2 regions of the Uniformispora flossi genome follow, and region 2 is predicted to be linked to the other one. Evidence: riboswitches for the same ligand, from Rfam matches in the RefSeq annotation. Region 2 holds a riboswitch; the other holds the start of a gene.
The links. A riboswitch is a leader RNA that binds a small molecule or an ion and turns the genes downstream of it on or off. The one in region 2 is predicted to bind glycine.

Region 1 (5,332 bases), on a different contig from region 2:
CATGGCGATGCCCACCGCGGTGATCACCGCGCCCGGGACCAGCAGGGCCCAGCGCTGCCCGAGCGACAGCACCATGCGTATCTCATGCATGGCGGGCACTGTGGCAGACCGGGCGCGCGGCCGGAAGGCCGGGGCCCATCGTCCGGGTTGGCCTCAGACGAACGACCGCGTGTGGTCGCGGAGCCAGCCCGCGACCGGGTCGTACGGGTCGTCGAGCGGCACCCACGACAGCGGGCCGCCGGGCATCGCCGCGGAGGCCCGGGCGACGGCGGCGTGGACGCGGTCGGTGGTCGCCGGGTCGGCGTCCGCGGTGCGGATGCCGAGGACGACGCGGGGCGCCCCGACGGACGGTTCGACGTAGGCGCGGTGCGCCGCGCGGACCACGCCGCTGCCCGCCAGCTCGGCGGCCACCATCGACCAGAACGCCGGGTCCTGCACGCTGGGTTCGCCGACCCGCAGGGGTCCGGGCAGGGTGCGGTCCAGGCCGGTGACGATGCGCCGCAGGTCGAGGAACGGGATGCCGATCCCGCCGCCCTGCATGTGCGGGTCGAGCCAGATGCCCCACCGGTCCGGGTACAGCGTCGCGCCGATCTCCTTGACCGCGTGCACCTCCCACCCGCGGTCCCAGCGGCTCTCCCGGAGCTGCTCCTCGGAGGTGAAGGCCGGGGCGTAGTGCGAGCCGTGGACCTCCATGTTCCCGTACTGCGCGTCCGGGCTGCCGGGCTGTCCCTGCCAGAGCAGCATCCAGACGTGGCCCCGGTCCAGGGCCTGGAGCAGGACTTCGTAGGCTTCGTATCCCTGCGGCGCGACCTGCCGCATCGCGTGCTCGACCTCGTTGGCGGGAAACGCCACCGGTGTCCTCCCCGTGCGGTGCGTGACGAAGGCAACCATCGTATGTGCCGACAGGCGTCAAGGGCGTTCGTAGAACGGGCGGACCGCGTCCAGCATCCAGTCGCCGATGGGGTCTTGGGCGAGATCGATGAGCACGAGGTTGACCGGCCACGGGGATCCGGCGCGGGCCACGGCGCGCTCCAGCGCGGCCACGGTGGCACGGCGGTCCTCCTCCTGCCAGCGGTCGAGTTCGACGCCGACGAACAGACACGGGGCGTCGGATTCGACGACGCCGAGGGCGCGCCTGGCGGTGAGCACGACCGGGGTCACGGCGAACTCCTCGGCGGCCGCGGCGAGGAAGACGTACGGCTCCTCGGCGGGCTCCGGCTCGGCCAGCGTCACGCGGGCGCCCATCGCCCCGGCGCCCGGCGGGCGGGACAGCTCCAGGACGCCCTGCGGCGGTATCGGGATGCCGACCTCGCCGCCCGGGTTGACCGCCATGCCGACGTGCGGCGGCAGGCCGCGGGCGAACTCGCGGACCGGGGCGACGGTGAACGGCATCAGGCCCGCGGCGCGGCGCAGCTGCTCCTCGGAGCTGAACACGGGCACGTACGGCAGGCCGTCGATTTCCGTGGTGGGCAGCGTGAGTTCGGTGTCCTGCGGGCTGCCGCCCGCGGGCAGCGGCACCCAGACCTCGGCGTCCGCGAGCACCGCCAGCAGCTCGCCGGTCCGCGCCGGATCGTGCAGGGCCGCGGCCAGGCACTGCTCGACATGGTTCGCGGGGAACGCCACCGGGCCACCTCCAATTGATGATCTGCGGCCAGCCTAGGGCGTGGCGGGGCCGAGGCGGCGGGGCGGCGGCCGCGGACATGCGAACGGCGGGGACCTTCCGGTCCCCGCCGTCGCGTGCGTCTGCCGCTCAGCCGAGGAGTTCGGCCTGCAGCGAGATCGGCACGCCGGCCTTGAGCGCCTTGCTCACCGGGCAGTTCTCCTTGGCGTCCGCCGCAACCGCCGCGAAGTCCTCGGTGCTGATACCCGGCACGTGTGCCTTGACCGACAGCACGATGCCGGTGATGCCCTCGCCGGGCTGGAAGGTCACGTCCGCCCGGGTCTCCAGCGAGTCGGGCGGCGTCCCGCGGCCCGCGAGGGCGTGCGAGAGCGCCATCGAGTAGCAGGACGAGTGGGCGGCCGCGATGAGTTCCTCGGGGCTGGTCTTGCCGTTCGCCGCCTCCGCGCGGGACGGCCAGGACACCTCGTAGGTCCCCACGCCCGAGGAGTCGAGCGAAACGGTCCCCGAGCCGCCGATGAGCGGGCCCTTCCAGTCAGTGGTCGCGGTGCGCGTGGTCGCCACGGGCAAGCCTCTCTGTGCGGTGCGTGCGTCTCCGGTCGGCCGCGGTATCCGGCCTGGTCGCGCCCACGCTAGCAACGGAAGCCGCGGGTGCCGATCGGAGAAACCTCCGACACGCCCGCGGCATCCCCGGGCGGGACCGATAGCATGCGCCCACAACTTCACACCGGCCCTCGACCCCATGCGGGAGAGCCCCCGACGCCGCGCGGCCTTCCGGCCGAGCGTCCCGGGGCGCCGAAGGAGCAATTCCTCCCCGGAAACTCTCAGGCCCCAAGTACCGTGCGGGTGAGGCGACTCTGGAAAGCAGTCCCGCGCACGCCCGGCGGGGCTCACCCACGGTGCAAGCCGCGGTCCGCCCGACTCCGCTCGGGCCCGCGCGTGAAGCTCTCAGGTCCATGACAGAGGGGGAGGCGACCCACCAGCCCCGTGCTGCGTGCCCGGCTTGTCCGGCGTGCCGCGCGACGCCCAGGGAGCCCCCTTGCCGGACCGCCTGTTGTGCCCGCCGCCTGCGCCGCCGCTCGCGCCGTCTTTTGTCCCGCCCGCCGTCGCGCCTGTCGTGCGGGCTGCCGCGCTGCTTTGCGTGCCGGCGGGCCGCCGATCGCGCGCCGCCGCACCGCCTGCCCGGCGCGTGTGCGCGCGACATCGCGACAATCCGCACGAAATCATGGCGATCAGGTTCCCTTCGGCCCCAGCCGCCGGCCCCACCCGCGAGGAGTCCAGCCGATGACGTCCAGCCCCTCCCCCGCCGCCGAGGCACCCCGCGAGCGCCGTACGCCGCTCGACGCGGTGCACGACGCGCTCGGCGCCACCATGACCGACTTCGCCGGGTGGCGGATGCCGCTGCGCTACGGCAGCGAGTCGGCCGAGCACCGGGCGGTCCGCGAAGCCGCCGGCCTGTTCGACCTCACGCACATGGGCGAGATCGCGGTCACCGGCCCCGAGGCGGCTCGCGCACTCGACCACGCGCTGGTCGGCTACGTGTCCAAGATCGGCGTCGACCGCGCCCGCTACACGATGATCTGCGACGCCGACGGCGGCATCCTCGACGACCTGATCGTCTACCGCACCGGCGACACGGAGTTCCTGGTCGTCGCCAACGCCTCCAACGCCAACGTGGTCGCCGCCGAACTCGTCGCCCGCGCGGCCGGCTTCGACGCCGCCGTGGCCGACCGGTCGGAGGACTACGCGCTGCTCGCCGTGCAGGGCCCGCACGCCGTCGCGATCCTCGCCCCGCTCACCGGCCTCGACCTCGACGCGGTCAAGTACTACGCCGCCGACCGCGCCACCGTCGCCGGCGTGGACGTGCTGCTCGCCCGCACGGGCTACACCGGCGAGGACGGCTTCGAACTGTTCTGTGCCCCCGCCGACGCCGAGCGCCTGTGGACCGCGCTCGCCGAGGCCGGCGTTCCGCACGGCCTCATCCCCGCGGGCCTGTCGTGCCGCGACACGCTGCGCCTGGAGGCCGGCATGCCGCTGTACGGGCACGAGCTGTCCACCGCGCGCACCCCGTACGAAGCCGGCCTCGGCCGCGTCGTGCGCCTCGACAAGCCGGAGGACTTCGTCGGCCGCGACGCGCTCGCCGCGCGCGAGCAGGCCGGCCCGGCCGCGGCCCTCGTCGGCCTGCGCGCCGTCGGCCGCCGCGTGCCGCGCGCCGGATACGCGGTGCTCGACCCGGACACCAAGGAGCCGATCGGCGAGATCACCTCCGGCGCGCCGTCGCCGACGCTGGGCGCGCCGATCGCGATGGCGTACGTGCCCGTCGACCGCACCGAGCCGGGCACCCGCCTGGCCGTCGACGTCCGCGGCACCGCCGAGCCCGTCGACGTGGTCGCCCTGCCGTTCTACAAGCGCGCCTGACCCGGGCCGCCCGTCCCGGCGGCCCGCGCACGACCCGCAGCAAGACCCGCAGCAAGAGCCAGCGGAACCCCCGCTGCGAAACCCCGCAAACCGGCACGAAATCCCCTGAGGATCGGCGCCGCCCTCCCGGAATGGAGAATGGACCTGTGAGCGCACCCCAGCACCTGCTCTACAGCAAGGACCACGAGTGGCTGACGACGGACGGCGACCCGGCCGTCATCGGCATCTCGGAGTTCGCGGCCAACGCCCTCGGCGACGTGGTCTTCGTCCAGCTTCCCGAGGTCGGCACGCGGGTCACCGCGGGCGAGCCCTGTGGTGAACTGGAGTCGACGAAGTCGGTGAGCGACATCTTCGCCCCCGCCGACGGCGAGGTCGTCGAGGTCAACACGGCGGTCGTCGACGAACCCGAACTGGTCAACTCCGACCCGTACGGCGACGGCTGGCTGATCAAGGTGCGCCTGGACACCCCGGCGGAGAAGTCCGACGCGCTGCTGTCCGCCGACGAGTACATCGCCTTCACCGGCGCCTGAGCACCCGATCGAGGAGCTGACCCACCGTGACGATCCTGGACCGTCCCCTGGCCGAGGTGGACCCTGAGGTCGCCGCCGCCGTCGCCGACGAGCTGCACCGCCAGCAGTCGACCCTGGAAATGATCGCCTCCGAGAACTTCGCGCCCGTCGCGGTCCTCGAGGCCCAGGGCTCCGTACTGACCAACAAGTACGCCGAGGGGTACCCCGGGCGCCGCTACTACGGCGGCTGCGAGTACGTCGACGTCGTCGAGAACCTCGCCATCGAGCGGCTCAAGGCGCTGTTCGGCGCCGAGGCCGCGAACGTGCAGCCGCACTCCGGCGCGCAGGCGAACGCCGCGGTGTACTTCGGTCTGCTGCAGACCGGCGACACCGTGCTGGGCCTGGACCTGGCCAACGGCGGCCACCTGACGCACGGGATGAAGCTCAACTTCTCCGGCAAGCAGTACAACGTCGTCTCCTACAAGGTCGACGAGGCCGGACTGGTGGACATGGGCGAGGTCGAGCGCCTCGCCAAGGAGCACCGCCCGAAGATGATCGTCGCGGGCTGGTCGGCGTACCCGCGGCAGCTCGACTTCGCGGCGTTCCGCCGGATCGCGGACGAGGTCGGCGCCTACCTGTGGGTCGACATGGCGCACTTCGCCGGCCTGGTGGCGGCGGGGCTGCACCCGAACCCGGTGCCGCACGCGCACATCGTCACCACGACCACCCACAAGACGCTGGGCGGTCCGCGCGGCGGCGCGATCCTGGCCACCGAAGAGCTGATCAA
Region 2 (5,332 bases):
TCCCCGGCCTCTACACGGTCGCCCTCTGGCTCGCCGACCTGGTCGGCTGGCAGGACCTCCTCGTGCCGCTCGCCCCGGCACCCCCGGGCGTGCAGCCGCTGCGCCCGTATCCGGCCGCGGAACTCGCGCACACCCTGGTCGCCCGCGGCGCGCACGTGCTCACCACGACCCAGGCCTGACCCCCCCGCGCAGTCCTCGCACGCCCCTCGCGCAACCCTCGTATGGTCCTCGCGCGGCCTTCGCCTGACCCTCTCGGTGGAAACCCGGTGACGCGCTCGGGTGAGAACTGCGAATTCCGCTGCGGGAGCGCCTCCGCGGGCGGAGACTGGGATCGGATACGAGTCAGGTCGTGTCCGGAACGCACGTACGAACGCACGACCAACGCACCGGCCGGTCGGCAGGCGTCCGGCCCCATCGCGAGGCATCGCGAGAACACACCGAGAAGGTACGACGATGTGCCAGCACCAACCGCAATGCCCACCGGCCGACAGCCCTGACCGGGAAGCCGCGCACGTGGTCGCGGCCCACCCCGAGCAGGGTTGGAGCCTGCTGTGCAACGGAGTGGTCTTGTTCGACGACACGGGGGAACTGCTGCCGGACGGCCGCATGATCGCTCCGCATCGCCCGCGCGTCCGACTCGCCGCCTGAGGGGGCCTCAGGAGGCGTACTCCGCACCGCAATCCCCGCCCATAACGACGTGGGAACGCCGGAGGGCCACACCCGATCGGGTGTGGCCCTCCGGCGTTGTCCGTGACGTCGCAGCGGGTCGGGGCTCAGTTCTCGTACGCGTCCACCGACGGGCAGGAGCAGACCAGGTTGCGGTCGCCGTACGCCCCGTCGATGCGCCGCACCGGCGGCCAGTACTTGCCGGCCGGCGTCATGCCGCCCGGGAACGCGCCTTCTTCCCGCCCGTAGGCGTGCTCCCACGTGTCCGCCGCGACCATGGCCGCGGTGTGCGGGGCGTTGACCAGCGGGTTGTCGTCCGCGGGCAGCTCACCGGCGCCGACCCGGTCGATCTCCGCCTTTATGGCGATCATGGCGTCGCAGAACCGGTCGATCTCGTGCAGGTTCTCGCTCTCGGTCGGCTCGATCATGAGCGTCCCGGGCACCGGGAAGGACATCGTCGGCGCGTGGAAGCCGTAGTCGACGAGCCGTTTGGCGACGTCGTCCACGGTCACCCCGGTGGCCTTGGTGATCCCCCGCAGGTCGACGATGCACTCGTGCGCGACCAGGTCCGCGGGCCCCGTGTAGAGCACCGGGAAGTGCGGCGCGAGGCGCTTGGCGATGTAGTTGGCACTCAGCACCGCAACCTGGGTGGCGCGCTTCAGGCCGTCCGGGCCCATCAGGCGGATGTACGTCCACGAGATCGGCAGGATCGCCGCCGACCCCCACGGCGCCGCGGAGATCGGCCCCACGCCGGTCGCCGGGCCCGCGGTCGGCTGCAGCGGATGGTTCGGCAGGTACGCCGCGAGGTGCTCGCGGACCGCCACCGGGCCGACGCCCGGACCGCCGCCGCCGTGCGGGATGCAGAAGGTCTTGTGCAGGTTCAGGTGCGACACGTCGGCACCGAACGCGCCGGGCTTCGCCAGGCCGACCAGCGCGTTCAGGTTCGCGCCGTCCACGTACACCTGGCCGCCCGCGTCGTGCACGAGCGCGCACACGTCGCCGATGTGCTCCTCGAACACGCCGTGCGTGGACGGGTAGGTGACCATGAGCACCGCGAGGCTGTCCCGGTGCGCCTCGATCTTGGCCTTGAGGTCGTCGAGGTCGACGTCGCCGTTCTCCCCGGTGCCGACCACCACGACGCGCATCCCGGCCATCACGGCGCTCGCCGCGTTGGTGCCGTGCGCCGACGACGGGATCAGGCACACGTCGCGCCCGGTGTCGCCGTTGGCGCGGTGGTAGGCGCGCACCGCGAGCAGCCCGGCCAGTTCGCCCTGCGACCCGGCGTTCGGCTGGATGGAGACCTTGTCGTAGCCGGTGACCGCGACCAGCGCGTCCTCGAGGCCGTGGATCAACTCCAGGTAACCGGCGGCCTGGTCGGCGGGTGCGAAGGGGTGGATCTGCGCGAACTCGGGCCAGGTGATCGGCTCCATCTCGCTCGTCCCATTGAGCTTCATGGTGCACGAGCCGAGCGGGATCATGCCGCGGTCGAGCGCGTAGTCCTTGTCGGCGAGGCTGCGCAGGTAGCGCAGCATGTCCGTCTCCGAGCGGTGCGCGTGGAAGACCGGGTGGGCCAGGTAGTCGTCGGTGCGCAGCAGCCCCTCGGGCAGCGCGTCCGGGGTGGCCTCGTCCAGCGCCGCGACGTCCTGCCCGGCGACGCCGAAGGCGCGCCACACGGCGGCGAGGTCCTCGCGGGTGGTGGTCTCGTCGCAGCTGATCGACACGTGGTCGTCGTCGGCCTGGTACACGTTGACGCCTTCGCCGCGCGCCGACTCGCGCACCGCGGCCGCCCGGCCCGGGACCCGGACGTGCACGGTGTCGAAGAACGCGCCGTGCGCGACCTCGACCCCGCCCGCGCGCAGCCCGGCGGCCAGCACCGCCGCGTACCGGTGGGTGCGGCGGGCGATCGCGGCGAGGCCCTCGGGGCCGTGGTAGACGGCGTACATGCCGGCCATGACGGCGAGCAGCACCTGCGCGGTGCAGATGTTGCTGGTCGCCTTCTCGCGGCGGATGTGCTGCTCGCGGGTCTGGAGCGCGAGGCGGTAGGCCTGGTCGCCCGCGGCGTCGACGGAGACGCCCACGAGGCGGCCGGGCAGCGAACGGGCGAGCTTGTCGCGGACCGCCATGTAGCCGGCGTGCGGGCCGCCGAAGCCCATCGGCACCCCGAACCGCTGCGTGGTGCCGACGGCGATGTCGGCGTCCATGCTGCCGGGCGAGGCGAGCAGGGTGAGCGCGAGCAGGTCGGCGGCGACCGCGACGAGCGCGCCGCGGCCGTGCGCGTCCGCGATCAGTGGCGCGAGGTCGCGCACCCGGCCGTCGGCACCCGGGTACTGGAGCAGCGCACCGAAGAACTCGCCCTCGGGCAGTCCCGCGGAGGTGTCCGCGACGACGACGTCGATGCCGAGCGCCTCGGCACGCGTCCGCACCACGGCGATCGTCTGCGGCAGACACGCCGCGTCCACGACGAACACGTTGCTCTTGGCCCGTCCGGCACGGCGCGCGAGCGTCATGGCCTCGGCGGCGGCGGTGCCTTCGTCGAGCAGCGACGCGCCCGAGACCGGGAGGCCGGTGAGGTCGGCGACCATCGTCTGGAAGTTCAGCAGCGCTTCCAGGCGGCCCTGCGAGATCTCCGGCTGGTACGGGGTGTAGGCCGTGTACCAGGCCGGGTTCTCCAGCACGTTGCGGGTGATGACCGGCGGCGTGTGGGTGCCGTAGTAGCCGAGGCCGATCATCGGCCGCAGCACGGTGTTGCGCGACGCGAGGGCGCGGAGCTGCTCGTGCACGTCGGCCTCGGAGACCGCGGCGGGCAGGTCGAGCGCCTCAAGGGTGCGGATGGCGCCGGGGACGGCGGCGTCGGTCAGCTCGTCGAGCGAGCCGTAGCCGACGTGCGCCAGCATCTTGGCCTGCTCGTCGGCATCCGGGCCGATGTGCCGGGCGGTGAACGGCGACGCGGCCTCGAGCGCGGCGAGGCTGCCGGGACCGGACGCGTGGTGCGATGACGACGAGCTCACGTGGAGGCCTCCAGTGTCGCGGAGGAGACCGCGCGGGTCGCGCGACCTCTCTGCCTCCCCCTCTGTCATCGATACCTGAGAGCTTCACCCGAGCGCCGCAGAAACGCGGAACGGGCTTTCACCGTCGGTGAGCCCCGGCCGCACTCCGCCGGAAAACCGGCGGAACCCGAACGGGACTGCTTTCCAGAGTGCCCATGGCCACGCGGTACGGGTGCCTGAGAGATTCCGGGGAGGGGTTGCTCCTTCGGCGCCCGGATCGGTGTCCGGGACTCTCCCGCGCGACTGTTGGTGCGCCCTCAACGCTACCAGTGCGCCGCCGACGGATAGGCGGAAGATCACCCCGGGACCTGCGGAAACGAGGTCTACGCGGGTAGTGCGACCGGTCGGCCCGCCACCCCCACGGGTTTCCCGGTTTCCCAACCGCCCGTCCAGCCCCGCGGGTACGGTGGGTGGCCGTGCTCGCCGACCTTCCCTCCAGCCCCGCCGGTCCCGCTCCGGCCTGGCCCGCCGCCTACCCGCGTGACTTCGCCGTCGTGGACGTCGAGACGACCGGCCTGACCGTCCGCGACCGCGTCGTATCCGTCGCCGTCCTGCTGCTCGACGCCGGCGGCACGGTGACCGGCCGCTGGTCGACCCTCGTCGACCCGCGACGCGACCCGGGCCCGACCCACATCCACGGCCTGACCCGCGAGGCTCTCACCGGACAGCCGCTGTTCGCGGCGATCGCCGACGACCTCGCCGAACTCCTCGAAGACCGCGTCCTGGTCGCCCACAACGCCGCCTTCGACTGGAAGATGCTCGCCGCCGAATACGGCCTGCTCGGCCGTGACATGCCGACCACGGCCCGGCTGTGCACACTGACCCTCGCCAAACGCCTCGACCTGCCGCTGCCCGACTGGCGTCTGGCCAGCCTCGCCGCGTACTACCAAGTGCGGCAGTTCCGCGCGCACGACGCCGAGGACGACGCCCGGGTGCTCGCCGAGGTGTTCCGCCCCGCGCTGCACGAGGCCGCACGGCGCGACCTGCCGCTGCCGGTGACGACACCCGACCGGCGGAGCGCGGCACGCGTACCGGCGCAGCGCCGTGCCCCGAAAGCGGCGTGCGCGTACGCCAACCCGGGGCCGCTGCGCGACGGCGTGCTGGTGCAGGGCATGCGGGTGGCGTTCACCGGCGACACGCGGGTCCCCCGCGAGGAGCTGGAGGCCCGCGCGACGGCCGCGGGGCTGCACGTGACCGGAAGCGTCAGCGGAAAAACGTCCCTGCTGGTCACCAACGACACGGACACCGGGACGGGCAAGAACCGCGCCGCGCGCGAGCGGGGCGTTCCGGTCGTCGACGAGGCGGCGTTCGTGGCGATGCTGGCGGGGGTGCGCGAAGGCGCACGGGTCGGGGGCGCAGTTCCGGACGGTGCGGGACGGGCCACCGGCTCGGAGGCGCCGAGCACGGCCGCGCCCACGGCTGCCGGGGAAGCCACTGCCGAAGAGGCTTTCGCCGGGACCGCACCGGGCGAGACCGCCGCCGGCGCCGCCGCGGCGGCCGGGGGCTTGGCCGGGGGCTTGGTCAGGGGCTCGGTCGAGGGCTCGGCCGAGGGCTCGGGAAGCGCCGCCGGTGGGCGACCGGACGCGCCCGCCCCCACGCCCGACGCTCCCCCGCACACC

Region 1: another riboswitch for glycine. It lies ahead of gcvT (glycine cleavage system aminomethyltransferase GcvT); the one in region 2 lies ahead of gcvP (aminomethyl-transferring glycine dehydrogenase).

What each region holds. Positions count from the first base shown of each region.
Region 1 covers NZ_JBMULZ010000010.1:129,791-135,122, reverse strand. Annotated here, with positions in the region: gene ACPA54_RS22425 (hypothetical protein) at 1-90, opposite strand, end outside; gene ACPA54_RS22420 (enhanced serine sensitivity protein SseB C-terminal domain-containing protein) at 154-852, opposite strand; gene ACPA54_RS22415 (enhanced serine sensitivity protein SseB C-terminal domain-containing protein) at 910-1,623, opposite strand; gene ACPA54_RS22410 (OsmC family peroxiredoxin) at 1,751-2,182, opposite strand; glycine riboswitch at 2,354-2,469, shown strand; gene gcvT (glycine cleavage system aminomethyltransferase GcvT) at 2,903-4,036, shown strand; gene gcvH (glycine cleavage system protein GcvH) at 4,183-4,566, shown strand; gene glyA (serine hydroxymethyltransferase) at 4,593-5,332, shown strand, end outside.
Region 2 covers NZ_JBMULZ010000019.1:40,808-46,139, forward strand. Annotated here, with positions in the region: gene ACPA54_RS31440 (hypothetical protein) at 1-179, shown strand, start outside; gene ACPA54_RS31445 (DUF5999 family protein) at 454-648, shown strand; gene gcvP (aminomethyl-transferring glycine dehydrogenase) at 774-3,590, opposite strand; glycine riboswitch at 3,733-3,865, opposite strand; glycine riboswitch at 3,868-3,961, opposite strand; gene ACPA54_RS31455 (DEDDh family exonuclease) at 4,130-5,332, shown strand, end outside.